One region of the Caballeronia sp. ATUFL_F1_KS39 genome, then DNA from elsewhere that is predicted to be linked to it. Evidence: predicted binding sites of a transcription regulator. Region 1 holds the regulator's gene; each other region holds the start of a gene.

Region 1 (9,827 bases):
TTCGATGGCGGGTGCGCGGTTTCCATCGGCGTCGCGTGTAGCGCTTTGTTGCAAAGATTGATCAGTCATGCATCTGTGCGCAGGGAAAGCCGGATGAGGGAAACCCAGCGGGCTAGTGTAATCCATTGCACCAAGGCGGCGCTTGGCGTGCAACCGCATGCTGCGCGCGCGTGTCAAACCCGTGCGGGGCGCGTCGAACCGGTTCCGGCCGAAAGTGCCAGAGGCTTGTCCGTCGACGTTTTTGTGGTTCTGGCACGGTGCGAGCTAGCGTGTTCGCGCCGGTAAGCGTTTTCCAGCGTTGTCTCCCATGGGACGACGCACGATGATGAATCAACGCCGCGGGCAAGTCGCGCTCAACGGCACGTTGGCCAGGGAGGTCAAGATGGAGAGCTACCGAAAAATCCTGCTGTGCTACGACGGCTCCAGAGAAGGCCGCAAGGCACTGCGTCAGGGCGCCAATCTCGCGCTCGACCTGAATGCGGAGACGCATGTGCTCGCGGTGGTGGATATGCGCTCGAGCATCGCGCAGAGCGCCGGACTGCTAACCGACATGGCCTGCGGACGCTTCGAAGAGGCCGCGCGCGACATCCTGCAAGAGGGCGTCGAATGGCTGCGCGAGCGTGGCCTTCAGGCACAGGGACATTTCGCGTTCGGCCATCCGATCGACGAAATCGCGGCGCTCGCCGACAGCCTTCAGGTCGATCTCGTCGTCGTCGGGCATCGCTGCCGCAGCGGCCTCGCGCGCTGGTGGATGGGCGCGGGCAACACGCCGCTGCTGGATCGCGTGAAGTGCAGCATCCTGGTTGCCGTCTGTCAGGCCGGTGAATCGGCCGAAGCGGAAGACGAAGCGGCGTACGCGGCGAAGCCCGTCAAGGCCGAAGCCGGGGCGTGATGCGGTGCGAAGCGTGAACCGCGACGCTTGACGCGTCAACCGTTGAGATCGACCGCGACGAGCTTCCACGACACGAGCCCGTTGCGGTGGAAGATCGCGGAGTATCGCGCATCGCCGGCGCCGTGTTGATACGTGACGACGAACGTGTTCAGGCTTCGATAACCCGCCGTCGTCTGCGGTGGCTCTTTCGGCGGCTGCCGTGCGGTCGTGACGCCGGACGCGGGCCCATTCCCCGCATTCGCTGGTGCGCCGTCGCCAGCTTGCGGCGGACGCTCGCCCGGATCGCCGCGCGGCGGGATGCCGTTCAGAATCGCCGCGACGCCGTCCGGTGTGGCATACGAATCCACCAGCGGACCGACGAGCGCCGCGCCGATCATCGCACCGATGATCGCAAGCGGATTCCCGCTCTTTTGAATATCCACGCGACGCGTGAGCAGCGCCGCGATCTGGTCCTTGAGGCTCGCGCGCAACGCCGGAAAATCGACGTATTCGTTGACGGTTTGCGCATCGCGCGCATCGGCCGCGCGCTTCACGCGATCGAGTGCGATGTAAGGCGATGCGTAAACGAAACCGAGCGCCGCGACGATAACCAGGACGACGAGCGTAACGACAATAGAACGGGTAGTGCGGGACATGCTTGGGCCAAGCCTCTTGCAAAACGTGAATTACGGATTGACCGCGCGGGCGTCGGTTAAATCCCGTGAATTCACGTCGTGCGTGCGAAGGCGTTCCATTCAGGCGAGGATTCCGCCGGCCAGCCCGGCATTTTCCTCGGCGATGCAGCGGTCGATCATGCGCGAAACCTCGTCGATCTTGCCCACCAGAATCACGCGCGATTGCCCGCGATACACGCGCACTGGCGCGCGCTGCTCGGCCTCGGCGTGCACCGTGCTGTTGAGGGAAACGCGAGCGAAGGCCGGCTGACGGGACGGCAACGCGGGCATTTCGTTGAAGAGATCGGGCGTGGCTTCGGCGCGCGGCATGCCGCAGGCGATCAGCGTGCGCAGATGGCGCAGGCGGCCGAATTGACGGAAGGGCAGCAGACGGGCAAAACGTTCCATGATGACTCTCCAGACGATAGGACGCACCGCGGCGCACCGCGCGCGGTGGCCGTCATGCTTGTTGTGTTGTGAGACGCCTGAATCAGGTGTCGAAAGCGGTTGGTGAGGCTATCTTGCGATGTCAATGAGACATTTCGTGTCTCGGTGCGAAAGTAATGTGTTTCGACTTTCGTGCCTTGCCCGTTCGCGGGCCAACATCAGAACTCGCCGGAGCGGATCAGCCCGACGGCAATGCCTTCAAGCGCGAAATCGCCGCTGCCGGCGCGCACGAAGATGTTTTCATACTCGGGGTTTTCGGCGATCAGTTCGACGCCGTCCGCGCGCCGTTTCCAGCGCTTGACCGTGACGTCGTCGCCAAGACGCGCGACGACGATCTGTCCGTCTTTCGCTTCGTTGCGCTTTTGCACGGCGAGAAGATCGCCGTCGAGAATGCCTGCGTCGCGCATCGAGAGGCCGCGCACCTTCAACAGATAGTCCGGCTTGCTGGAGAAGAGCGCGGGGTCGCACGCATAGTGCTGCGAGATGTGCTCTTGCGCGAGGATAGGACTCCCCGCCGCGACCCGGCCGACGAGCGGCAGAGACAATTGCATGATGCTCTGATGCGGCAGCGTAAACTGATGCGGCAGCTCCTCGGACCGATCGATGCGAGATGCATCGCCGAGCAGCCGGATGCCGCGCGACGAACCCGCCGCCAGCTCGATGACGCCCTTGCGGGCCAGCGCCCTGAGGTGCTCCTCGGCGGAATTGGCCGAACTGAAGCCGAGCTCCGCCGCGATCTCGGCGCGCGTGGGCGGAAAGCCCGTGCGGTCGATCGCGCGCTGGATGAGTTCGAACACCTGCTGCTGCCGCGCGGTAAGTTTTGATGTTTTGGTCACTGGCTCGAGCCCCTGATGCACTGTATGAATGGACAGGTGACTGTATTTTTATACAGTATTTGGCGCTTTTCAAGCATTACTTTAAGTTCGCGGCCACGAAGCCTTCGCACCGTCGGATCGCGCCCGCCGGCGCTTGTTCCATCCAGGAATATCGTTCTTAGCAGTTTTGCGTATAAAAAAGTGAAGAACGATTATTTTCAATCATATAGAGGCCTCGTTAGACTGATTCCGTCAATTCGATAAGACGGAGAACGGGGAATGCAAAGCTTCAACACGGGATTGCGACGGCTTCTTGCTGCGGCGACGCTTGGCGCGGCGGGTTTGATCATGACGGCGCCGGCGCAGGCGGATACGTCGTTTCTGAACGTTTCCTACGACCCGACCCGCGAGCTGTATCAGGACTTCAATCAGGCTTTCGCGAAAAAGTGGAAGGCGGAGACGGGCGAGACCGTAACCTTCAAGCAGTCGCATGGCGGGTCGGGCGGCCAGGCGCGCGCGGTCATCGACGGACTGCAGGCGGACGTCGTTACGCTCGCGCTCGCTTATGACATCGACGCGCTCGCGGGCAAGGGACTCGTCGGCGCGGACTGGCAGAAGCGCCTGCCGGACAACGCATCGCCGTACACGTCGACGATCGTGTTTCTCGTGCGCAAGGGCAATCCGAAGCACATCAAGGACTGGGACGATCTGACGAAGCCGGGCGTGTCGATCGTCACGCCGAATCCGAAGACATCGGGCGGCGCGCGCTGGAACTACCTCGCGGCGTGGGCGTACGCGCAGCACAAGCCGGGCGGCAACGAGCAGACCGCCAAGGAGTTCGTGACGAAGCTCTACAAGAACGCCGGCGTGCTGGATTCCGGCGCGCGCGGCGCGACGACGAGCTTCGTGCAGCGCGGTCAGGGCGACGTGCTCATCGCGTGGGAAAACGAGGCGTTCCTGTCGCTGAAGGAATTCGGTCCGGACAAGTTCGAGATCGTCGTGCCGTCGGTGAGCATTCTGGCGGAGCCGCCGGTCGCGGTGGTCGACAAGGTCGTCGACAAACACGGCACGCGCAAGCTCGCCGAAGCGTATCTCAAGTATCTGTATAGCGACGAAGGGCAGCAGATCGCCGCGCGCAATTTCTATCGGCCGCGTTCGGACAAGGTGCCCGCCGATCTGACGAAGCAGTTTCCGAAGCTGAAGCTCTATACCATCGACGACACCTTCGGCGGCTGGACCAAGGCGCAGAAGACGCATTTCGCGGATGGCGGCGTGTTCGATTCGATCTATCAGCCGCAATAAGCGTCAACCGGCGACGCGGCGCGTTCAAGACGCCGCGCGCCCGAAGCAGCAACGCGCGCCCACCCCGCGCGCAAAAAGGATGATTCAAGGATGACGACTCTCACATTCAGGAAACCGAGCGCGCTACCCGGTTTCGGCCTGACACTCGGCATCACGGTGGCTTATCTGAGCCTCGTGGTGCTGATTCCGCTTGCCGCCACCTTCGCTAAGACGGCGACGCTCGACTGGGCGCAGTTCGTGCGCGCGGTGACGTCGCCGCGCGTGCTCGCATCGTATCGGCTGACGTTCGGCGCGGCGCTCGGCGGCGCGCTCATCAACGCGGTGTTCGGTTTTCTCGTCGCGTGGGTGCTCGTGCGCTACACGTTCCCGTTCAAGCGCATCGTCGATGCGATGGTCGATCTGCCGTTCGCGCTGCCGACGTCGGTCGCCGGCATTTCGCTCGCCGCGGTCTACGCGGGCAATGGCTGGATCGGGCAATATCTCGCGCCGCTCGGCATCAAGGTCGCGTTCACGCCGCTCGGCGTGCTCGTCGCGCTGACGTTCATCGGCCTGCCGTTCGTCGTGCGTACCGTGCAGCCCGTGCTCGAAGACTTCGAGCGCGAGCAGGAAGAAGCCGCCGCGTGCCTCGGCGCGACGCGCTGGCTCACGTTCCGGCGCGTCGTGCTGCCGTCGCTCTTTCCGGCGCTGCTGACGGGCTTCGCACTCGCGTTCGCGCGCGCCTTGGGCGAATACGGCTCGGTGATTTTCATCGCGGGCAACGTGCCGATGAAGTCGGAGATCACGTCGCTGCTCATCATCACGAAGCTCGAACAGTACGACTATGCCGGCGCGACCGCGCTCGCCGTCGTGATGCTGTGCGTGTCGTTCCTGATGCTTCTGTTGATCAACACGCTGCAATGGTGGCTGCAGCGCCGCACGAGCAAGACGGGCGCGGCGCCGGTCAACGTCTCCCTGGCAGCGGGAGAAACGGCATGAGCGAGGTGCTTCCATTGCAGACGACGACACAGCGCGACGCGCACGGCCTCAATCCCGTCACCGAGCCGCGCGCCGTGCGATGGCTCCTGACCGGTATCGCACTCGCGTTTCTCGCGTTCTTTCTCGTCGTGCCGCTCGTCGCGGTGTTCGTGCAGGCGTTCGCCAAGGGCATCGACTATTACTTCGAGTCGCTGAAGGATCCCGACGCGTGGTCCGCGATCAAGCTCACGCTGATCACCGCCGCGATCGCCGTGCCGCTGAATGTCGTCTTCGGACTGGCGGCGTCGTGGGCGATCGCGAAGTTCGAGTTTCGCGGCAAGGCGCTCCTGACGACGCTCATCGACTTGCCGTTCTCGGTGTCGCCGGTCATCTCGGGTCTCGTCTATGTGCTGATGTTCGGCGCGCAAGGATGGTTCGGCCCGTGGCTCGCCGCGCACGACGTGCAGATCATCTTCGCGGTGCCCGGCATCGTGCTCGCGACGATCTTCGTCACGTTTCCGTTCGTCGCGCGCGAACTCATTCCGCTGATGCAGGCGCAAGGCAACGACGAAGAGGAAGCGGCGCACGTGCTCGGCGCATCGGGATGGCAGATCTTCCGGCGCGTGACGCTGCCCAACGTGAAGTGGGGCCTGCTCTACGGCGTGATTCTCTGCAACGCGCGCGCGATGGGCGAGTTCGGCGCGGTGTCGGTGGTGTCCGGGCACATCCGCGGGCAGACGGACACGATGCCGCTGCACGTCGAAATTCTCTACAACGAATACAACTTCTCGGCTGCGTTCGCGGTGGCGTCGCTGCTGGCGCTGCTCGCGCTCGTGACGCTCGCGCTGAAACTTCTCGCGGAGCGCCGCATGACGCAAGCATTGACCGCCGCAAAAGCCACCGCACAGAATTGAGAGGCCGATAAACATCATGAGCATCATCGTTCGCAATCTGCAAAAACGCTTCGGCGATTTCACCGCGCTCGACAACGTGTCGCTCGACTTTCCGGCGGGCGAACTGGTCGCGCTGCTCGGGCCTTCGGGCTGCGGCAAGACCACGCTCTTGCGCGTGATCGCGGGCCTCGAATTCGCCGATGCGGGACAGGTCGTGCTGCACGGCGAAGACGTCGCGGCGGTCGGCGCGCGCGAGCGTCAGGTCGGCTTCGTGTTCCAGCATTACGCGCTGTTCCGGCACATGACCGTGTTCGAGAACGTCGCGTTCGGCTTGCGCGTGAAGCCGCGCCGCGAGCGTCCGAGCGAAGCGAAAATTCGCGAGAAAGTGCATGAGCTGCTGAAGCTCGTGCAACTCGACTGGCTCGCGGAGCGTTTTCCGTCGGAACTGTCAGGCGGACAGCGGCAGCGTATTGCGCTGGCGCGGGCGCTTGCCGTCGAGCCGAAAGTGCTGCTGCTCGACGAGCCGTTCGGCGCGCTCGACGCCAAAGTGCGCAAGGAACTGCGCAGCTGGCTGCGCCGGCTGCACGACGATCTGCATATCTCGACGCTCTTCGTCACGCACGACCAGGAAGAGGCGCTCGAAGTGGCGGATCGCATCGTCGTAATGAATCATGGCCGCGTGGAGCAGGTGGGCAGTCCGCAAGACGTGTACGATCATCCGCAGACGTCCTTCGTCTACGAGTTTCTCGGCGCCGCGAACCGGCTGCAGGGCGAAGTGAACGCGAACGGCTTCATCGCCGATGGCGCCGCGAGCCCGATCGCGGCTCAGGCGCATTTCAGCGGGCGGGCGCTCGCGTACGTGCGTCCGCATGATCTCGCGCTGTATCCCGCCGACGGCACGCATCGCGACGGCATCGTGGTGGGCGTGCGGCGCGTCGTGACGCTGGGCGGCTCGGTGCGCGTCGAGCTCGAAGGCAACGCGGGCGGCGTGATCGAGGCAGAACTGGATCGCGAGGCGTGGCGCGCGCTCAGGCTCGATATCGGCGATGGCGTGACCGCCGTTCCACGCGCGTTGCGAGTGTTTCCCGCGCAGTGACATCATAAAAATCAAAGAGGCTGACATGAACTTCCAGCAGTTGCGCTTCGTGCGCGAGGCCGTGCGTCAGAACATGAATCTGACGGAGGTCGCCAACGTCCTTTACACGTCGCAGTCGGGCGTGTCGAAGCAGATCAAGGATCTCGAGGACGAACTCGGCGTCGATATCTTCATCCGCCGCGGCAAGCGTCTGACGGGACTGACCGAGCCGGGCAAGGAAGTGCATCAGCTGATCGAGCGCATGCTGCTCGATGCCGAGAATCTGCGGCGCGTCGCGCGCCAGTTCGCGGATCAGGACAACGGCCATCTCGTCGTCGCGACGACGCACACGCAGGCGCGTTACGCGTTGCCGAAGGTCATCCGCCAGTTCACCGAGGTGTTTCCGAAGGTGCATCTCGCGCTGCGTCAGGGCAGCCCGCAGCAGATCGCGCAGATGATCATCAACGGCGAAGCGGATATCGGCATCTCGACCGAAGCGCTCGACCGTTATCCGGACATCGTCACGTTTGCCTGCTATTCGTGGCATCACACGGTCGTTGTGCCGAAGGATCATCCGCTCGTCGGGCGCGAGAACATCACGCTCGAGCAGATCGCCGAATATCCGATCGTCACGTACGACAACGATTTCACCGGGCGTTCGCACGTCGATCAGGCGTTCGCGAGCGCGGGCGCGATGCCCGATATCGTGCTGACCGCAATCGATGCCGACGTCATCAAGACGTATGTCGAACTGGGCATGGGTATCGGCATCGTCGCGGCGATGGCGTATGACGCGAAGCGCGACACCGAGCTCGTCGCGCTCGATACGCAGCATCTGTTCGAGGCGAGCACGACGCGTGTCGGCTTGCGAAAGGGCGCGTTCTTGCGCGCGTATGCGTATCGGCTGATCGAAATGTTCGCGCCGCAACTCGATGAAGCGCAGATCGCCGCGCAGCTTCGCGAAGCCGCTTAGAGTCGTGCCGGCTGTTTTACAATCGCCGGCATGAATACTTCCTCGCTTCCTCGTGTCGCCGTGCTTGCCACGGGCGGCACGATTGCCGGTCAGGCCGGCGATTCCTCCAAGACCGCGGGCTACAAGGCGGGCGTCGTCGGCGTCGACAAGCTGCTCGACGCCGTGCCCGCGCTCGGCTCGGTTGCGCGAATCCACGCGGAACAGATCGCGAGCATCGACAGCAAGGACATGAGCGCCGCGCTGTGGACGCAACTCGCGCGGCGTATCGATGAGCTGCTTGCGCAGGACGATATCGATGGCGTCGTCGTCACGCACGGCACCGATACGCTCGAAGAAACCGCGTATCTGCTGCATCTCACGGTGAAGAGCGCGAAGCCCGTCGTGCTGACGGCGGCGATGCGCCCATCGACCGCGCTTTCCGCCGATGGCCCGTTGAATTTGCTCAATGCGGTGACGGTCGCGGCGTCGAACGATGCGGCGGGCAAGGGCGTGCTCGTCGCTTTCAACAATCAGATTCACAGCGCGCGCGATGTCACCAAGACGAGCACTTATGCCGTCGATGCGTTTCGCTCGCCTGAGACCGGTGTGCTCGGGTTCGTGCAGGACGGACGCGTCGAGTTTCAGCGCACGGTCGTGCGGGCGCATACCGTCGCGAGCGAGTTCGCTGTCGCCGATCGATGGCCGATGGTCGAGATCGTCGCGAGCTACGCGGATGTGTCTCGTGTGACGGTCGATGCGCTTGTTGCTGCGGGCGTGAGGGGTATCGTCGTCGCGGGCACGGGCAACGGCTCGATGCATGCGGTGCTCACGCAGGCGCTCGCTGATGCGGTGAAGCAGGGCGTTGCCGTGGTGCGCGCTTCGCGCGTGGGTTCGGGACATGTGATGCGCAACGGCGCCGCTAACGATGATGCGCTCGGGACGGTCAGCGCGGGGACGCTGAATCCTTATAAGGCGCGGGTGCTGCTTATGCTTGCAGTGGCTTCGAATGTGCAGGACGTGCAGCGCGTTTTTGATGTTTATTGAGGTGTTTGGGGTGTTGGGCGGGCGGGCCGCCGGTTGGTCGGGCGGTCGGTCGTGGAATCCTGTATTCGTGTCGGTCTATTAGCGTTGCCCCTGTGCGGGGCGGCACCTACTTTCTTTGCTGCTGCAAAGAAAGTAGGCAAAGAAAGCAGCTTTTCAGGCCCGCGGTCACACGCAATTTGGGTAGTTCTCTCGTCACAGGCGGCACTCGCCTAAAGAGTGCCCTCATAGGCCCAACCGAGCTTGGATCGCGCACGGTCCGCCGCCCGAAAACGCTGAGGACACTGGTTCAGCACGAAACAGCTTCGGCACAGCGCTACGCGCTGCCGCCGGGTATGCAAGGGAAACCAAAGGGCGGCGATTGCAGTGAGATGGAGACGTTAGTAGAGAAGCACATGCATCCCCGCTTGACCGGTCGGCCGCGAAGCGGGCTGGAGCTATTTGGTGCTGAACCAGTTTATTGTGTGGTGCGATGTGGCAGACCGTGCGCGAGCCAAGCCCGATTAGGTGTTTGAGGGCACTCTTTAGGCAGCCCACGATGGACGAGAGGACTACCCAAATTGCGTGTGACCGCGGGCGTATCAGGAGCTGCTTTCTTTGCTTACTTTCTTTGCAGCAGCAAAGAAAGTGAGTGCCGCCCCGCACAGGGGCAACGCTAATAGACCGACACGATCACAGGATTGCCGAGAAGCGCAGGCAAACCAAGATCCACCTCAGCAGAAAGCAGAAACGCGAACCGAAGTCCGCGTTCTCGAGTAGAGCAGAGACAATCAGTTAACAGCAGGAATCCGCAACACTTGCCC
Region 2 (9,827 bases), on a different contig from region 1:
ACGAATGGACTCCGCCTGAGACGCGGCGCCGACAGCTTTTCCCGCCTTCGGAGATCGAAGGCGGAACCGGGAACCAACATGCGTCAAATCACCTTATCGTTACGCGACGAGACCATCGCTTCGCTGCAGCGCGATTTCGAAGCGTTCACGCGTCTGTCGCTGAAGCTGGATCCGCAATTCGTCACGCCTTCGTTCGAGGACTTCCTGCGCGCGAAGCTCCTGGACAACAACACGCCGCTCACCGAGCAGGCGGTGCAGCGCATGCTCACGCACGGCCAGTACGCGTGGGCGAAGCGCGCGCTCGACAAGGAGTTTCCGGATGTCGTCGAGATCCTGATCCGGCAGGCAGCCGAGCACGGCTTCGCGTTCGCGATCCGCGCGGACTGGACCGCCGAGGATCTCGTCAAGGCGTCGCGCGCGTGGGCGACGGCGATCGTCACCGAAGCGGACGGCGACGTATCGCAAGTCGACATGCTCGCCTCGCAGATCAAATCGGCGGCGGCGGATATTCGCGAAGTCGAGGAAAAGATGCAGACGCCCGCATGGCGTCTCGCCGATTCGCTACGTCAGCGCGTGTATGAAACCAAAATTTCGGTGGAGACGAGCATCGGTTCGACCGCGCGCGAGAAGCTCGGCGAACTGCGCTGCCTGCTGCGGCTCGGCATCTTCTATGGCTCGATCCAGAAGCAGGAAGCGCAGCAAGTGCTGGAATATCTGCGCTCGCTGCGGCCCGAGCTTTTCGTCGAAGAGCCTTACGACGGCTACACACGCTTCGCAGCATGGCTGCGCAGCATCTTCTCGCCGTCGCCGCGCGCGCCGCGTGCATCGCGCGCGCAGCGCTGAGATTCAGGTCAGTCCCACATTCCCTTTAGGCGCGCCGCGATATCGATCTTCGCTTTCGCGGCCGCAGCCAGCCCCGCCGCCGTCGGCGCAGCGGGCGCGATGACGGGCGGCCACGCGGCCGCTTCGAAGTTCTGCATCAGATGCGGCGGAATGAAACGCGTGCGCTGCGCCCATACGTGACGGTCGCCGAGATGCGTCTGGTTGTACACGTAGAAGCGCTGCGGCGTGATGATGTGCAGGTCTTCCTTCGCGCGCGTCATCGCGACGTATAACAGCCGCCGTTCCTCGTCGAGTTCTTCGTCGCTGCCCGTGCCGAGATCGGACGGAATGCAGCCGTCGACGCCGTTCAGCACGAACACGTTGCGCCATTCCTGGCCCTTCGCCGAATGGATCGTCGAGAGAATCAGATAGTCTTCGTCGAGCAGCGGCACGCCGGATTCGTCGCTGGTCGCGTCGGGCGGATCGAGCGTCAGTTCGGTGAGAAAGCGCTCGCGCGTGGGATACGTCGCCGCGATGCTTTCCATCTGCAACACGTCGCCGATGCGGATCGCCGCGTCCTCGTGATTGCGTTCCAGATGCGGCTCGTACCAACGCCGGATCATTTCGAACTCGGCGGGCCAGCCGGAGTCGCGGCCGCAGAGCTTCGCCATCAGGCCGACGAAACGCGGCCAGTCCTCCGACGCGCGCGCGGGCGCCTGAAACGCGGCGATCGCATTCGACGCCACCGCGTCCGGCGCGCTCACGCTGTCGAGCAGGCGCCCGGCGATCGCCGGTCCGACGCCCGGCAACAACTGCGCGACGCGAAAGCCCGCGACGCGATCGCGCGGATTCTCGGCCCAGCGCAACACCGCGAGCACGTCCTTGACATGAACGGAATCGAGAAACTTCAGTCCGCCGAACTTCACGAACGGAATGTTCCGGCGCGTCAATTCGATTTCGAGCGCCGCGCTGTGATGCGCGGCACGAAACAGCACCGCCTGCGCCTTGAGCTTCATGCCGCCTTCGCGCGCTTCGAGCACTTTTTCGACGACATAGCGCGCCTGATCGGCTTCATCGGCGACGGCAACGACGCGCGGCTTTTGCGCCGATGCCTTGTCGGTCCACAGATTCTTCGTGTAGCGCTCGGTCGCGAGGCCGATCACCGCGTTCGACGCTTCGAGAATCGGCAAGGTCGAACGATAGTTGCGGTCGAGCGTGACGGTCGCGGCGGGCGGATCGAAGTGGCCGGGAAAATCGAGGATGTTGCGCACCGTCGCGCCGCGAAACGAGTAGATGGATTGGGCATCGTCGCCGACGACGGTAAGGCCGCGCCCGTCCGGTTTCATCGCGAGAAGAATGGATGCCTGCAGACGGTTCGTGTCCTGGTATTCGTCGACGAGAAGGTGATCGAAGCGGCTCGCGAGATCGGCGGCAATCGACGGCTCCGCCGCGAGATGCGACCAGTAGAGCAGCAGATCGTCGTAATCGAGCACGCTTTGCGCCTGTTTCGCGCTGACGTACGCGGCGAAGAGGCGCTTCAGGTCCGCTTCCCACTCGCGGCACCACGGATACGACTGATCGAGCACGGTCGCCAGGGACGCGCCGGTGTTGACGACGCGCGAGTAGATCGCGAAGCACGTCGATTTGGCGGGAAAGCGCTTTTCCTTCGACGACAAACCGAGCTCGTGCCGCACGAGGTTCATGAGATCGGCCGAATCCTCGCGATCGTTGATGGTGAACGACGGCGCGAGCCCGACGAGATCGGCGTAATCGCGCAACAGCCGCGCGCCGACGCTATGGAACGTGCCCGACCACGACAAACCCTGCGCGATTGCGCTTCTCGTGCCGAGCGCGTTCATTGCGATGCGCGACACCCGCCGCGTCATTTCGAGCGCCGCGCGGCGCGAAAACGTGAGCAGCAGGATGCGATGCGGATCCGCGCCTTTCACCAGCAGATGCGCGACGCGATGCGCGAGCGTGTTGGTCTTGCCCGATCCCGCGCCCGCGATGACGAGCAGCGGCCCGCCCGCGCGCCCCGGTTCGTCGACGCCGAATTCGACGGCCTGACGCTGCGCCTCGTTGAGCTTCGCGAGATAGTCGGCGACCTGTTTCGTGGTGGATTCGTCGGCGGTGTCGGGGAGCGTGAGCACGGGAGAAAGGCGGCGGGAAATGAGTGACGCACACTGTATATCCATACAACCCGCACGCGCAAGCCTTTGGCTCGACAAGGGTTTTGGCCCCAAATGCAACGAGCCCGGCTCGCACGGAACCGGGCTCGCATCGCTGCAAAAGATTTGCGTCAGTCGGCCTTCTTCGCGTTCTTGAGCTTCGCTTCGGCGGCGGCTTCATTGGCGTCCGATTGCGCCTCGGTCTTTTTCTTGTCGGCCTTGGCTTGCGCGACGGCCGCCTTCTTGTCGGCCTTGCTCTGTTCCTTCGCGGCCTTTTGATCGGCGGCAGTCGGCGTATCCGACGTCGTCTGTGCGAACGATGCCGCGCTCGCGCTCGCGAACGTCCCCGCGATCAGCGCGGCCAGCAGTGCATGAGTTTTTCGATTCATGGTCTTCTCCCTTGTTCGATGCCGCGAGCCGCGCCAAACGCGAGCTCGCGGCGATTCCCGGTTCGCCCGCTTAATGCTGCAAGCCGGTGTCCTTCGGTGCGTTCGGCTCGGTCGCGTTCAATTCGGCCTTGGCGGCGTCCTTGTCCGCCTTGCGATTGATCTTCGCGTTCTTCACCTCTTCCTTGTACTGCGCCTTGGCCTGCTCGGTTTGCGCCTTCAATTCGGCCTTCGACGCCTTCTTCGACGCGCTGTATTCGGCGTTCGCCTTCGCATTGGCATTGCGGCGCTCGACGAGCGGATCGGTCGGCGCGGGCGCGACGAGGTTCTGCGGCGGCGGCGTCATCGGCTGTTGGGCTTGCATCGGCTGCACTTGCGCTTGCGTTTGCGTCTGCACCGGTGCGGACTGGGTCGCGGTTTGCGCATAAGCGCCCGAAGCGGCGAAAGTGGCGATGGCGGAGCCGATCAAAAGGATTCGTGCGCGAGTCATGAGCTAGTCCTCTTTTTAGTTGGCGTCGGCGGCGCTCTTACGACGGTGAAACGAGCGATCCGCGCGACTTTTGTCGATTGGAAAGATGACCGAAGCTGCATCGATCAAATGGTCGGACCGGCGGTCAATCGGGCAAGTTCGCGAAAATCAGTCACTGTTACCGACGGTTTCATCTGGCTACATTTGCCAACGAGCGCGCTTGCGTGGGGATTTCCGGTCCTCGCGATCCCTGAGCACGGCGCATGCCCGGCGTGGTTTATCATTGAGCCCTTCCCGCATTCCCGCCTTGCCCGCCTCATGCCGCCACTCCAATTCACCCTGACGGGCGACTTCATCGAACTCCACAATCTGCTCAAGCTGATGGGCCTCGCGGACAGCGGCGGCTCGGCGAAGGCACGCGTCGCAATGGGCGATGTCACCGTCGACGGCCAGGTGGAACTGCGCAAGACCTGCAAGATCCGCGCGGGTCAGCGAGTGAAGCTCGACGGCCAGACGATTTACGTGCGCGCGCCCGATTAAGCGCGCGGCGATTTGCGCGCACACGCCGCGCAATTGCGAAAATCCGGGCATAAGCAAACGCGTCATCGACATGCCGCACGCGACGCAATAAGCTGACGGTCTGTTCTTTCGTTCTGGTTTCAGCGTCGGTTCCCGTCAGCGCGTTTGCGCTTCGATCCTTGCCCCCTCGCGTTCCAGTCCGGCCGCACTCATTGCGGCCTTTTCGTTTCGATCCGATCAACATGCAACCGCCAGTCACGCGCGCCGCGCGCGCGCATCAAGGACCGCCGAGCCTCTCGCGTCACGCCGTCGACACGGCGCGTCTCGCCGCGCCGCTTGCCATCGCGCAGCTCTCGCAGATGGCGATGGGCGTCACCGACACCATCCTGCTCGGCTCGCTCGGCCCCGATGCCCTCGCCGCGGGCGGCCTCGGCGCGAATCTCTTTTTCGTCGTCGTGACGCTCCTGCAGGGCGTGCTGACGTCCGTTTCCGTGTCGGTGGCGCATGCGCGCGGCGCGAATGCCGATCATCGCGTGCCAGGCATCTACTGGACCGGGTTCGTGCTCTCCTTGCTGCTCGCCGTGCCCGCGTTCGTGCTGCTGAGCTACGCCGAACCGATCCTGCTCGCGTTCCACGAACCCGCGACGCTCGCGAAGAACGTCGGCGAATACTGCGCGGTGCTGCGCTGGGGGACGCCCGGCAGTCTGATCGGCGTCGGGATGATGCGCGCGTTTCTGCCCGCCATTGGCGCGGCGCGCAGGCTCTTGTGGATCTCCATCGGCGGCGTGTTCGTCAACGGCTTTCTCAACTACGGCCTGATCCACGGCGCGTACGGCCTGCCGCGCGAAGGCTTCCTCGGCTCGGCGGCGGCGACGACGATCACCGTATGGGGCATCGCGATCGCGCTCGTCGCGGTGCTGCATCTGCGGCCGCGCTACCGGCATTTCGTCGCGCGCGCGCGCCCGCGCCTGCCGCTGATGGGCGAACTGTTCAGCATCGGCTGGCCCGTCGCGATCACCTACGGGGTCGAATCGACGCTCTTTCTCGCCACCGGCATGATGGTCGGCCTGCTCGGCGAAGCGCCGCTCGCCGCGCATCAGATCGCACTCAACGTCGCGTCGGTCGCGTTCATGGTGCCGCTGGCGATCGGCCAGGCGGCGAACGTGCGCGTCGGCTACTGGGTCGGCGCGGGCGTGCCTGTCGCCGCGCGTCACGCGGGCTTCGTCGCGCTCGCGCTCGGCGTCGGCTTCATGATGTGCTCCGGGCTCGTGCTGATCGCCGTGCCGCGCGCGATCGTCGGGCTGTATCTGCATCTCGACGATCCCGCCAACGCGCATACCGTCGCGCTCGCGGCGTCGCTGCTCGGCGTCGCGGCGGTGTTCCAGATCGTCGACGGCATGCAGACGGTCGGCTCCGGCTGCCTGCGCGGCCTGAAGGACACGCGCATTCCGATGCTCGCCGCCGCGTTCGGCTACTGGGGCGTCGGCTTTCCGACCGGCTATGTGCTCGCGTTCCACTTCGAACTCGGCGCGAAGGGCCTGTGGTGGGGCCTCGCGGCCGGGCTCGCGAGCGTCGCCGTGCTGATGACGCTGCGCTTCCATCGCATCAGCCGGCGCTTCATCGAAACCGGCATCACGCCACGGCCGGACGACGCCGGCGCCGCGAGCGCCGCGCCGCACGGTCACGTCTGATAAGCACACGATCCGCGCGCCGATTTGCATAGCACGAATGCTTGGTTGGGCCGCGCGGCGCGCATTGCTACGATGAACCCGTCTCCTCCTTGAGACATCTGTGACAGGGGTTGTAGGCCCGCTCTAGCCAGCGGGCTTTTTTTCGTCCGTACGCCACCGCCCAGTGCAACGTTCGGCACTTTCCCGATTTCCCATAGAATAATTTCGAGATCCGGCGCGAGTACGCTCCTTGCTACTTTCGTGCTGAAGACCGAAAACGCGAAAACGTCGCCGAGCGCTTCACGAGCGGCGACCAGAACGGGGAATCGAAGTGTCGGAAAACCGGGGATTGCGGGAAATCGCGCGCCGCGACGCGCGCGCACGAACATTCGGCGCCGCCGTGCGCAACATCGCCGTCATCGTGACGATGACGACGCTCGTCGCCGCTTGCGAGACGCGCCCGCCCGCGACGGCGTTCGACCGGCCGGAGAGCCACGCGCTGGCATCGACGGAAACGACGCCCCTCGCGACCGCCCTCGCGCCGCTGCAAAAACGGCATCCGGACGAGTCGGCGGTGCGCCTGCTGCCGACCGGCACCGACGCGCTGCAGGCGCGCATCGCACTCGCGCGCGCGGCGACGAAGACGCTCGACATGCAGTACTACATCGCCAACGAGGACAACACCGGCAAGCTGCTGCTCGGCGCGGCGTTGTATGCGGCGGATCGCGGCGTGCGCGTGCGCATGCTCGTCGACGATCTGAACTTCAAGGACATCGACCAGATCATGGCGGCGCTCAATTCGCACGACAAGATCGAGATTCGCGTGTTCAACCCGTACGGCAGCGCGCAACGCAGCTTCTCCGAGCGCACGCAGAATTTCTTCACGAATCTCAGTCACTTCACGCGCCGCATGCACAACAAGGCGATGATCGCGGACAACCAGATCGCGATCGTCGGCGGCCGCAATCTCGGCGACGAGTACTTCAGCGCGAGCCCGACCTTGCAGTTTCGCGATCTCGACGTCTTCGCCGCTGGTCCGGTCACGCAAGAAATATCCGCGAGCTTCGACGATTACTGGAACAGTTCGCTCGCGTACCCGCTGCGCGCGCTCAACAAGCAGAAGTTCGACGCCCGCGAACTCGACAAGACCCGCGACGACTTGCGCAAGCACTGGCGCGAGCAGGCCGATCCGCTGAACGCGAAGCCGCTCAATGCGACGCCGCTCGCGCAGCAGATCGCGCGCGAGGAAATGGGCCTCGTGTGGGCGCCGACGGAGTTCCGGGTCGATTCGCCATCGAAGATCGAGCATCCGAGCGACGACTACAAAAGCCCGCCGATGGAGCGCCTCGTCGCTCTGCTGAAGGACGCGCAGAGCGAATTCCTGATCCTGTCGCCCTACTTCGTGCCGCACGACGCGGGCGTGAAGGCGCTCGCCGGTCTGACGAAGCGCCGCGTGCGCGTCGCGGTGCTGACGAATTCGCTCGCCGCGACCGATGCCGTCGCCGTGCAGGCGGGCTACGCGCCGTATCGCATTCCGATGCTGCAAAACGGCGTCGAACTGTACGAGTTCAAGCCGATTCAGGTCGAAGGCGAAAGCAGTCCGCGCGCGGGTCTCTTCGGCTCGCAGTCGCGCGCGAGCCTGCACGCGAAGGCCTATGTGATCGATCGGAGTATCCTCGTGATCGGCTCGATGAATCTCGATCCGCGTTCGGCGAAGCTCAATACCGAGCTCGCGCTCGTGATCCACAGCAAGCCGATCGCCGAGGAAGCCGCGAAACTCTTCGAGAACGGCATTTCGCCGAAGGTGAGCTGGCAGGTGCAACTGGCGAGCGCGGCGGTGACGGAGGAGCTTCGGCGCACGGGCGCGCCGCAGTCGGGCCTCGTCTGGATCACCGAGGAAAACGGCAGTCTCGTCACCTACAATTTCGATCCCGAGGCAGGTCTTTATCGCAATGCGATGACGGGCCTCTTCATGATGCTGCCCGTCGACAAGCAGCTTTGATCCAACTTCGTAAGGAAACTCACGCCATGTCACACGATGCGAAGGGCGACGTACGGATGGAGAAGGACACGTTCGGCGAGATCGCCGTGCCGAACGACAAGCTCTGGGGCGCGCAGACGCAGCGCTCGCTGCAAAACTTCAAGATTTCGACGGAAAAGCAGTCGCCCGAGCTGATCACCGCGCTCGCGATCATCAAGCACGCCGCCGCGGAAGTGAACGAAGGCCTGAAGGTGCTCGACTCGAAGAAGGCGAAGGCGATCGTTCAGGCGGCCGAGGAAATCATCGACGGCAAGCATCCCGACGAATTTCCGCTCGCCGTCTGGCAAACCGGCTCGGGCACGCAGACCAACATGAATCTGAACGAGGTGATCGCCAATCGCGCGAGCGAAATCATGGGCGGTCCGCGCGGCGAGGAGCGCCTCGTGCATCCGAACGACGATGTGAATCGCGGCCAGTCGTCGAACGACGTGTTTCCGACCGCGATGCACGTCGCCGCGGCCGTGGCGATCAAGAAGCATCTGCTGCCGTCGCTGAAAACGTTGCGCGATACGCTCGACAAGAAGGCGAAGGCGTTCGACAAGATCGTGAAGATCGGCCGTACGCACTTGCAGGACGCGACGCCGCTCACGCTCGGGCAGGAGTTTTCGGGATACGTCGCGCAGCTCGATCAGAGCATGAAGCACGTCGAGGCGACTTTGCCGCATCTGTATCAGCTCGCGCAGGGCGGCACGGCGGTCGGCACGGGGCTGAACGCGCATCCGGAATTCGCGGTGAAGGTCGCGCAGGCGATCGGCAAGCTCACCGGCCTGCCGTTCGAGACTGCGCCGAACAAGTTCGAGGTGATGGCCGCCGCCGATGCGCTCGTCGCCGCGCACGGCGCGCTGAAGACGGTCGCGGCGAGCCTGATGAAGATCGCCAACGACATCCGCTGGCTGGCGAGCGGACCGCGCTGCGGGTTGGGCGAGCTGTCGATCCCGGAGAACGAGCCGGGCAGCTCGATCATGCCGGGCAAGGTGAACCCGACGCAATCCGAAGCCGTCACGATGCTCTGCTGCCAGGTCTTCGGCAACGATGTCGCGGTGAACTTCGGCGGCGCGAGCGGCAACTTCGAGCTGAACGTGTTCCGGCCGATGATCGCGCACAACGTGCTGCAATCGGTCCGCCTGCTCGCGGACGGCGCGCAGAGCTTCAACGATAACTGCGCGGTGGGCATCGAGCCGAACGAGAAGCGCATCGACAGTCTGCTGAACGAATCGCTGATGCTCGTGACGGCGTTGAATCCGCATATCGGCTATGACAAGGCCGCGCAGATCGCGAAAAAGGCGCACAAGGAAGGCACGACGCTGAAGGCCGCCGCGCTCGCGCTCGGTCACGTGACCGAGCAGCAGTTCGATGAATGGGTCAAGCCGGAGGAAATGGTGGGAAAAAGGTAAGCGCGTTCTTGCCCGAAGAGCGGCGGGTTACACCTTCCCCGCCGCCACCTCTTCCGGCTTCAGCTCGACGATTGCATCGAGCGCGTCCTTCACGTCCATCGCGTATTTCGCGAGGCGCTTTTCCTCTTCCGTTTCCGGCACGAACGCAGGCACGGGCGTCGGCTGGCCTTTTTCATCGACGGCGACGAAAACCATCAGGCAATCGGTCGTCTGCTGAAGCTCGCCGACTTTCGGATCGCCCGCATGCACGGAAATGTGGATGTGCATGCTGGTGCGCCCCGTCGTCACGACGCGCGCGCGCAATTCGACCAGATTGCCGACGAGAATCGGCCGCCGAAAACGAATGTTGCCGACGCTC
Region 3 (9,827 bases), on a different contig from region 1:
TCTCGCCGAGCCCCGCCCGCACGAGACCGAAGCCCGTATGCACCGCGAGAAACGAAGCGAGCAGAAACGCGCCGCCGAGCCAGTTCATCGATGGCTGCGCGATCGGCAACAGCAACGTCTGCGCGACGAGCAACACGCCGAACGCAAGCGGCATCAATGCGACGACCGGCGATGCGAACGGCACCTTCGGCTCGGAGACGCGCACGAGGAGCGCAACCGTCGCACCGAGCGCCAGATAAAGCGCGAGCGCGCTGTATTCGGCGTAGAAGGTCGGAATCGGATACGTGTGGTTGACGACCGCGAAGGGAAACGTCAACGCAAGGCACAGAACGGCGAAGCAGAGAAAGCGCGCGTATTGGGAAGGCATGAGGAACTGGGAACGTCGGCGACCGGCGCACTATACAAAACTTTGCCCCCGCTGTCCGTCGAACGGCCGGTTTTGCTACCAAATCGCCAACTTTCGCGCAAAAACGACGGCGCGACGGCGCGGCGGCGACGTAAATCCTCCCGCCGCGCTTCGCGTCAGTGCTTACGCGCGGCACTCCGGCGGTGCGAGATTGCCTGGCAATGTCGGCGCCTGCGCAGGCGTCGGACCGGCGCCCGGCGCGGGCAGCGACGACTCGGTCTTCTTGCCCGCGAAGCATTCCCACGTCACCGACCCCGATTGCACGGAACCGCGGCTGAGCGACACGCGCGCCGTAGGTGTATCGGCGTTGTCGGGTGTCGAAGGCACGAGCACCAGCGTGTTCGAACCCGCCGGCGCGACGCGCGTCGTATAGGCGATCGTGATCTGCCCGTTGTCGCTGTCGACGTGAATCGACTCGACGTTGCGCGTGCCCGGCGGCGACGCGAATCCGCCCGCCAGATCCGCGCCGCTCGCCGCGTTCTCCGCCACTGCGAGGCGCGCGGCCGCCGCGAGCGTCATGCCCTCGCCCACGCGGCTTCGGGCAAGATAATCCTGATACGCCGGTATCGCATACGCCGCGACCACGCCGACGATCGCAAGCACGATCATCAGTTCGATCAGTGTGAAGCCGCGTGTCAGCGCATCTTTCGTGCGCCCGAACCACCATGCGCGCCGTTCGCGCGGCACGTCCAAAACCGAAGCCTTCGTCGTCATTGCTACTCCCTGAAAAACAGAAAAGCGCCCTTCCGCGCAATGCGGTCAGGACGCTTCGATCGTATTCAGGGAGCCGCTCCGGCGGCAGTCAGCCGAACGGCCTAGGAGAAATCAACCCGCCGCGCGATTGCCGTCGGCGAGCGCGCGCCGCTTGAGCAGCCAGCCCAACGCGACGACAAGCAACGCGCCCGCCAGACGCGCCGCATATCCGACGAGTTCGGTATTGAGCGCGGGCCATCGGTCGATGAATGGATCGTCGATGATGAGGCCGCCCGCGATCCAGCCGAGCAGACCCGCGCCGAGCAGCACGACGGCGGGCAAGCGGTCGAGCAGCTTCAGCACCAGCGTGCTGCCCCAGACGATGAGCGGAATGCTCACGACCAGGCCGAAGATCACCAGCGTGAGCCTATGACGCGGATCGGCGGCTTCGGCCGCGCCCGCGATCGCGATGACGTTGTCGAGGCTCATGACGGCATCGGCGACGATGATCGTCTTCACCGCCGCCCACAGCCGGTCGGATGCGTCGATCTGATGATCGTCGTGGTCCGGCTGCATCAGCTTTACGCCGATCCACAGCAACAGCAAGCCGCCGAGAAACTTGAGAAACGGAATGTCGAGCAGAAAGACCGCGAAAGCGATGAGCACGACGCGCAGGATGATTGCGCCGAGCGTGCCGAACACGATGCCGCGCGTGCGCTGCCGATCCGGCAGATTGCGGCAGGCGAGCGCGATCACGACGGCGTTGTCGCCGCCGAGCAGAATGTCGATCACGATGATCTGAACGACCGCGCCCCAATGGAGCGTCGAAAAGAATTCAAGCATGAGGCTGAAAAATGAAAAAAGCGAGGAAGCAGCGCTCCCTCGCTTTTCAATGGCTTTTACGAAAGGAATCAGTAAGAGTACCAAACCCCCGCGTAATTTGCCTGCTTCGATCAGAGAACCGACTTCAGCAGACGTGCCATCTCCGACGGATTCTTCGTGACCTTGATGCCGCACGCGTCCATGATTTCGAGCTTGGCGTCAGCCGTGTCCGCACCGCCCGAGATCAGCGCGCCTGCGTGGCCCATGCGCTTGCCCGGAGGCGCCGTCACGCCCGCGATGAAGCCGACGACCGGCTTCTTCATGTTGTCCTTGATCCAGTAAGCGGCGTTCGCTTCGTCCGGACCGCCGATCTCGCCGATCATGATGACGGCGTCCGTTTCCGGATCGTCGTTGAACATCTTCATCACGTCGATGTGCTTCAGACCGTTGATCGGATCGCCGCCGATACCGACCGCCGACGACTGGCCGAGGCCCAGCGCCGTCAACTGGCCGACCGCTTCATACGTCAGCGTGCCCGAACGCGACACGACGCCGATGCGGCCCTTCTTGTGGATGTGACCCGGCATGATGCCGATCTTCAGCTCGTCCGGCGTGATCGTGCCGGGGCAGTTCGGTCCGAGCAGCAGCGTCTTGCGATTTTCGCGGCGCATGCGGTCCTTGATTTCGAGCATGTCGCGAACCGGAATGCCTTCCGTGATGCAGATCGCGAGATCGAGGTCGGCCTCGACGGCTTCCCAGATCGCGGCGGCAGCGCCCGCGGGCGGCACGTAGATGACCGAAACGGTCGCGCCGGTTTCGGCCTTCGCTTCCTTCACGGACGCGTAGATGGGAATGCCTTCGAAGTCTTCGCCGGCCTTCTTCGGGTTCACGCCCGCGACGTACGCTTCGCGGCCGTTCGCGTATTCGCGGCAGGCGCGCGTGTGGAACTGGCCGGTCTTGCCGGTGATGCCCTGCGTGATGACCTTCGTGTCTTTGTTGATCAGAATCGACATGTAGTGACCTCTGTTCGTTTGGCGTCGCCATGCAAAAAGCCAGGCGCCGCCATTCGTATCTGGTGGAACGCTCTCTTAAGGCAACAAGCGAACGCGCTTACTTGCCTTCGGCCGCCGCGACGACCTTCTGCGCGGCTTCTTCCATGCTGTCCGCCGAGATGATCGGCAGGCCCGAGTCGGCCAGCATCTTCTTGCCGAGGTCTTCGTTCGTGCCCTTCATGCGCACGACGAGCGGCACCTTCAGGTCCACGGCCTTCGACGCAGCGATCACGCCTTCGGCGATCACGTCGCAACGCATGATGCCGCCGAAGATGTTCACGAGGATCGCCTTCAGGTTCGGGTTCTTCAGCATCAGCTTGAACGCTTCGGTCACTTTCTCGGTCGTCGCACCGCCGCCGACGTCGAGGAAGTTCGCCGGCTCGCCGCCGAACAGCTTGATGGTGTCCATCGTGGCCATCGCGAGGCCTGCGCCGTTCACGAGACAGCCGATGTTGCCGTCGAGCGAGATGTATGCGAGGTCGAACTTCGACGCTTCGACTTCAGCCGGATCTTCTTCGTCCAGATCGCGGTACGCGACGATTTCCGGATGACGGAACAGCGCGTTCGAATCGAAGTTGAACTTGGCGTCGAGCGCGATGACCTTGCCTTCGCCGGTCACGATCAGCGGGTTGATTTCCGCGAGCGATGCGTCGGTTTCGAAGAACGCCTTGTACAGGCCTTGCAGGATCGCGCGCGCTTGCGGGATCGATGCATCGGGAATGCCGATCTTGCGTGCGAGATCATCGGCGTCCGCGTCTTGCAGACCGGTCGACGGCTCGACGGCGAACTTGTGCAGCAGTTCCGGCGTCTTTTCCGCGACTTCTTCGATGTCCATGCCGCCTTCGCTCGACGCCATCACGACGATCTTCTGCGAAACGCGGTCGAGCACGAGGCCGACGTACAGTTCCTTCTTGATGTCCGCGCCTTCTTCGATCAGCAGGCGATTGACCTTCTGGCCTTCGGGGCCGGTCTGGTGCGTGACGAGCTGCATGCCGAGGATCTGGTTCGCGTATTCGCGGACCTGTTCGATCGACTTCGCGACCTTCACGCCGCCGCCCTTACCGCGGCCGCCGGCGTGAATCTGCGCCTTGACGACCCAAACCGGGCCGCCCAGCTCTTCCGCGGCCTTGACCGCATCATCCACCGAGAACACGGGTTTGCCGCGCGGGACCGCGACGCCGAATTTCCGCAGGATTTCCTTACCCTGGTACTCGTGAATCTTCATGCGTGATTCCTTCAGTCTGAGAGTTGGAGTGAACTTCTGTTTGCTTGAACCGCTGATTCTTTTCTTGTTTGAATTCCGTGCGTGAGCGCGAGCGCTGCTTGCGCGCTACGAGGCGGACTTTGTCTCCGGCCTGTCTTGCACCGTTGTTCCGGATCTGGATGGTTCGCCGGGCGCGTGGCCGAACCAGCGCGGGTAGTGTTCCCTCACCGCGGGTCCGTCGAAGCGCAGCGCGTGGCATCGGCCGAGCTGAAACGGCGGCTCGTCGCGCTGCGCGTTGGCGTCGGCTTGCTTGAATGGATTGCCGTCCTCGATCTTCCAGACGTCGCCCGCGAATGCCTGAATGGCTGCGGTCGGCAAGACCCCGCACAACTCGGTGAGATGCGTGCAGCCGGCAGTGCCGCGCAGCAGCGTGTTGGCTTCGCGGCGAAAATTCTGGAGGAGATTGAGCCCGATGAGCTTGCGATAGACCGCATTGGACTCGGCGCACAAACCGCCATACGGCGCCCAGTCGGACGACGCTTCGACGTCGACGATGCTGAGTGTGCGATCGATGGTGATGCGCAGCCAGAGTTCATGGATCGGCAGGCCGTGCGGCCGGACGCCCGTCGCGAGCTGGAAGTCGCGCGGCTTCTCATCGGTTAGACAGGCTTCGATATCCCACAGGCCGTCGTCGCGTTCGAACGCTTCCACTCGAATCGCGCGGCTATGACGCAATTGTCGGGGAGCGGGAGGCGAGAGAGGCATGCTGGAGTGAGCCGGTACGGGGAAAACCGTGGAATTTTAGCATATCGGGTATTTCGAGCCGGGCATGTGCCTGACGAATGGAACGCGCGTGCGGATCAAGCCGAACGGGCGCTCAGTCGTCGACGATTTCCTCGCTCCAATCTTCGTCACCGCCCTTCAATATCTTGCCGATCGTACCGCTCGAAAAACCGCGCGCAGCCAGAAAGCGCGCCTGCTTGGCGCGCTCGGCGGGCGTCTCCGGCGGCACGCCGTATTTCTTTTCCCACACCGCCCTGGCGCGCGCGGTTTCGGACTGTGCGAGCTTGTCGGCGGTTTCGCTGATGAGCGTTTCGCCGACGGCATGCCGCTTCAGCTCGCTGATGATCCTGCTGCCGCCCATGCGCGACGCCCGCCGATGCACGACGCTCTCGACGAAGCGCTCGTTCGACAGCCAGCCATCGCGCTCGAGACTGTCCAACAGGGATTCGAGCGGAGCGGCTTCTTCGACGTACGGACGCAGCTTGCGCGACAACTCCGCGCGGCTGTACTCGCGACGCGACAGGAACGCGAGCGCGCGGCCCTTCAACGAGCGTTGCGGACGTTTGGGATTGTTGACTTCGTTTGCCGATGTCTTGCGGGTGCGCTGGCTGGAGCGGCTATAAACCGTTTCGCCGGAAACGGCTGGCGATGGCTCGGAAGGCACGCATTGTTCGAAGGGCTCGAATGGATCGGCGTCTTCGAATGGGTCCGGCGGGTTAGCGGACGGCGGGCTGCGATGGGCGGGGGGCGCCTTCGGCTGCGCTGTCGCCTGCTTCAGTAAGGCGCGAGCTTGTTCCAGGCGGGCCGCGCGATCATTCGCGTCTACGCTGCTTTCATCCCTTTTAACAGGCTCGAAAACGCGACGCGCCGACGCGAATGACTTCGCGCCGGCGCGTTCCTTGTTGCTGCGCCTGAAGCCGCCTGACTTCGACGATGCACCGCGCCGCTCGCTGCTTCGCTCGTAGCGATCGACGGAATCGGAATCGTCGCCGGTTCCGTTATCCGCCGGGTCTGCCTTGGATCCGAGCCGGCGCGTCTGCATCTTCCTTCAGGCTCGATGCTTACTCGTCGTCGGCCGCTGCGGCGCTTGCGACGACAGCTTCGCCCAATGCAGCGACGCCCAGCGATTCGCGGATCTTGTTCTCGATCTCGCGCGCGATGTCCGGATTTTCGCGCAGGAATTCCCGCGCGTTGTCCTTGCCCTGACCGATGCGATCGCCGTTGTAGCTGTACCAGGCGCCCGCCTTGTCGACCAGCTTCGCCTGCACGCCCAGATCGATGATTTCACCCTGACGCGAAATGCCTTCGCCATAAAGAATGTCGAAGATGGCTTCGCGGAACGGCGGCGAGACCTTGTTCTTCACAACCTTCACGCGCGTCTCGTTGCCGATGACTTCGTCGTTCTTCTTGATCGAACCGATACGGCGGATATCCAGACGCACCGACGAGTAGAACTTGAGCGCGTTGCCGCCCGTGGTGGTTTCCGGGTTGCCGAACATCACGCCGATCTTCATGCGGATCTGGTTGATGAAGATGACGAGGCAGTTCGTGCGCTTGATCGTGCCGGTGAGCTTGCGCAGCGCCTGCGACATCAGACGCGCTTGCAGACCCGGCAGCGAGTCGCCCATTTCGCCTTCGATTTCCGCCTTCGGCACGAGCGCCGCGACCGAGTCGATCACGATCATGTCGATGGAGCCGGAGCGCACCAGCGCGTCCGCGATTTCGAGCGCCTGCTCGCCCGTGTCCGGCTGCGAGATCAGCAGTTCGGGCACGTTCACGCCGAGCTTGCCGGCGTACTGCACGTCGAGCGCGTGTTCCGCGTCGATGAACGCCGCCGTGCCGCCGAGCTTCTGCATCTCCGCGATCACCTGCAGCGTGAGCGTGGTTTTACCCGACGACTCCGGACCGTAGATTTCCACGACACGACCGCGCGGCAAGCCGCCGACGCCGAGCGCGATGTCCAGCCCGAGCGAACCGGTGGAAACCACTTGAATGTCTTCGACCGCCTCACCTGCGCCGAGCCGCATGATCGACCCTTTGCCGAATTGCTTTTCGATCTGCGAGAGCGCGGCGGCCAGGGCCTTGCTCTTCTCCGCAGTCATGCCAGCCGGGCCTTTCTTGCTTTCTTCCATGAATCGTCCTTTGCTATGATGAACGGCGTCTGAGGCAGTGTTCACGGGGTTTTTCGCCGCTCGATCGAGCATACGAAACCGCCCTTCCCACTCACGCAGACACTGTATAAAAAAACAGTAGTTTTTGCAAGCCTGTCGCGGCGTGGCGCAGCTTTTTTTCCACGTCGCCCAAGCACGCAAGAACCACGAACACCTGGAGACCGCCGCGCCGGGCGACACACGGTGCCGGCAATGCCGATGCGCTTCATCGCGCATGCATGGCGTACAAAGGCGCACACGACGATGCGAATCCTCATTGCCGAAGACGACAGCATACTCGCGGACGGGCTCGTCCGATCACTCCGCCAATCGGGATACGCCGTCGACCATGTGAAGCACGGCGTCGAAGCGGACACCGCCCTTTCCCTGCAAACTTTCGACCTGCTGATCCTCGATCTCGGCCTGCCGCTGATGCCCGGTCTCGAGGTGCTGCGCCGCCTGCGCGCGCGCAATTCGCAGATGCCCGTGCTGATCCTCACCGCCGCCGATTCCGTCGACGAGCGCGTGAAAGGTCTCGATCTCGGCGCGGACGATTACATGGCGAAGCCCTTCGCGCTCAACGAACTCGAAGCGCGCGTCCGTGCGCTCACGCGCCGCGGCGCGGGCGGCGGTCCGACCGTCGTCCGGCACGGCTCGCTCGCCTTCGATCAGATCGGGCGCATTGCGACGATCGGCGATCAGGTCATCGATCTGTCCGCGCGCGAACTCGGCGTGCTCGAAGTGCTGCTGCAGCGAACCGGCCGGCTCGTATCGAAGGAGCAGCTCGTCAATCACCTGTGCGAGTGGGGCGAGGAAGTCAGCAATAACGCGATCGAGGTCTACGTGCATCGGCTGCGGAAGAAGATCGAGCCGAGCGGCGCGAAGATCATCACGGTACGCGGTCTCGGTTACACGCTGGAGAAAGCGGCCGCCACGACGAACGGCGCGGGCGGGCCGCACGCCGGCGAGTCCGCCAGCCATCACTATAAGTAGGCCGCATGGCGTCGCCCGTTTCCCACGAAACTCAGCGAAACGCACAAGCGAACGACGACTCCGACGCGCTGCGCGACGCGCGCTACGCGAATCCGTTCGCGCCGCCCGACGAGCTCGAGCCCGACGCCGAAACGCATCCACGCTCGCTCTTCGGCGAGATTCTCGACTGGATGCTGGCGCCGCTGCTGCTGCTCTGGCCGATGAGCATCGCGGTTACGTATCTGGTCGCGAAATCGATCGCGAACGGGCCGTTCGACCGCGCGCTCGAAGCCGACGCCTACGTGCTCGCGCGCCAGATTCAGCCGGTAAACGGCGTCGCGGAACTCCGTCTGCCCGACGCGACGCGCGATTTCCTGCGCGCCGATAACGTCGACAGCGTGTTTTTCCAGGTGCTCGGCACGCGCGGCGAACTCGTCGGCGGCGATCGCGACATGCCCTTGCCGCACGACGACGATCGTCCGCAGCCGGGCATCGTCGAGTTTCGCGACGATGTGCTGCGCGGCAACGATATCCGCGTCGCATACACGACGGTCGATCTGCCCGGCCTCGCGCCCGGGCGCGATCCGCACAGCGCGCAGCCGGTGCTCGTGCAGGTTGCGGAGACCCTCGACAAGCGCAGCCAGCTCGCCAACGACATCATCAAGGGCGTGATCCTGCCGCAGTTCGTGATCCTGCCGCTCGCGATCATCCTCGTATGGTTCGGGCTTTCGCGCGGGCTCGCGCCGCTGCACGCGCTGCAGTCGAACATCCGCGCGCGCCGCCCCGACGATCTCTCGCCGCTGCAGGCCGGCAGCGCGCCGCCGGAGATCGCGCCGCTCGTCGCGTCGTTCAACGACCTGCTCACGCGCCTCGAACAGAACATGGAGTTCCAGAAGCGCTTCATCGCCGATGCCGCGCATCAGATGAAAACGCCGCTCGCGGGCCTGCGCATGCAGGCGGAACTCGCGATGCGCCAGGACGTCTCGACGGAAGTGCAGCGCTCGCTAGAACAGATCGCGATGAGTTCCGAGCATGCCGCGCGTCTCGTCACGCAATTGCTCGCGCTCGCGCGCGCCGAGAATCGCGCGACGGGGCAGATATTCACGCGCATCGTCCTGACCGATCTCGCGCGGCTCGCGGTGCGCGACTGGGTTCAGGCGGCACTCGCGAAACGCATGGATCTCGGTTATGAGGAGCCGCCGTTTGCGGTCGAAGTGGAAGGCAATGTCGTGATGCTGCGCGAGATGCTGTCGAACCTGATCGACAACGCGATCCGCTACACGCCGGCGGGCGGGCGCATCACCGTACGCGTGCGGACCGACGACGACGATCTCGATCTCGTGCATCTGGAAGTGGAAGACACGGGACTCGGCATTCCGGCGGCGGAACGCGAGCGCGTGGTCGAGCGCTTCTATCGCATTCTCGGGCGCGACGGCGACGGCAGCGGACTCGGTCTTGCCATCGTCAAGGAGATCGCGGCGATGCACGGCGGCGCGCTCGCCATCGAGGATCACGTGTATCAGGACAGCCCGCGACTCGCCGGAACGCTTGTCCGCGTCAGTCTTCAGCGGGTTTTTCCTGCCCGGGACAAACCCTGAGCGCGAGCGCGGCAGATTCGCATTTCGCGCGCACGAAGCACGAGCATAGACGAATTTAGACGGTCGTTCGCATCACATATGCGCGGCTTCGGCGCAAATCGTCGTTTCGGACGTCACTCGCGTCCGGACACGCCGCGTCAGAACGCC

What was found. The regulator LexA, encoded in region 1, represses DNA repair genes until DNA is damaged. The targets are predictions, from matches to a motif close to ACTGTATNNNNATACAGT.
Region 2: a site for LexA is predicted at 3,005-3,022, ahead of NCR93_RS09940 (ATP-dependent helicase). Genes of this name have one in related genera too.
Region 3: a site for LexA is predicted at 7,194-7,211, ahead of recA (recombinase RecA). Genes of this name have one in related genera too.

The regions. Positions count from the first base shown of each region.
Region 1 is NZ_JALQDZ010000005.1:371,008-380,834, forward strand. Features, by position in the region: gene nodI (nodulation factor ABC transporter ATP-binding protein NodI) at 1-69, opposite strand, end outside; gene NCR93_RS06505 (universal stress protein) at 383-892, shown strand; gene NCR93_RS06510 (DUF2939 domain-containing protein) at 928-1,527, opposite strand; gene NCR93_RS06515 (hypothetical protein) at 1,627-1,953, opposite strand; gene lexA (transcriptional repressor LexA) at 2,151-2,828, opposite strand; gene NCR93_RS06525 (sulfate ABC transporter substrate-binding protein) at 3,087-4,109, shown strand; gene cysT (sulfate ABC transporter permease subunit CysT) at 4,200-5,084, shown strand; gene cysW (sulfate ABC transporter permease subunit CysW) at 5,081-5,977, shown strand; gene NCR93_RS06540 (sulfate/molybdate ABC transporter ATP-binding protein) at 5,994-7,052, shown strand; gene NCR93_RS06545 (CysB family HTH-type transcriptional regulator) at 7,078-8,004, shown strand; gene NCR93_RS06550 (asparaginase) at 8,026-9,027, shown strand; gene lysM (peptidoglycan-binding protein LysM) at 9,795-9,827, opposite strand, start outside.
Region 2 is NZ_JALQDZ010000016.1:89,344-99,170, forward strand. Features, by position in the region: gene NCR93_RS09935 (DUF4088 family protein) at 79-843, shown strand; gene NCR93_RS09940 (ATP-dependent helicase) at 852-2,972, opposite strand; gene NCR93_RS09945 (hypothetical protein) at 3,122-3,379, opposite strand; gene NCR93_RS09950 (hypothetical protein) at 3,450-3,866, opposite strand; gene NCR93_RS09955 (RNA-binding S4 domain-containing protein) at 4,164-4,385, shown strand; gene NCR93_RS09960 (MATE family efflux transporter) at 4,607-6,055, shown strand; gene NCR93_RS09965 (phospholipase D family protein) at 6,462-8,036, shown strand; gene fumC (class II fumarate hydratase) at 8,063-9,469, shown strand; gene NCR93_RS09975 (acyl-CoA thioesterase) at 9,497-9,827, opposite strand, start outside.
Region 3 is NZ_JALQDZ010000002.1:118,117-127,943, reverse strand. Features, by position in the region: gene NCR93_RS02665 (PglL family O-oligosaccharyltransferase) at 1-367, opposite strand, end outside; gene NCR93_RS02660 (pilin) at 530-1,120, opposite strand; gene NCR93_RS02655 (TerC family protein) at 1,232-1,942, opposite strand; gene sucD (succinate--CoA ligase subunit alpha) at 2,053-2,934, opposite strand; gene sucC (ADP-forming succinate--CoA ligase subunit beta) at 3,032-4,198, opposite strand; gene NCR93_RS02640 (DUF2889 domain-containing protein) at 4,304-4,942, opposite strand; gene recX (recombination regulator RecX) at 5,055-5,624, opposite strand; gene recA (recombinase RecA) at 6,022-7,092, opposite strand; gene NCR93_RS02625 (response regulator transcription factor) at 7,375-8,103, shown strand; gene NCR93_RS02620 (sensor histidine kinase) at 8,109-9,680, shown strand.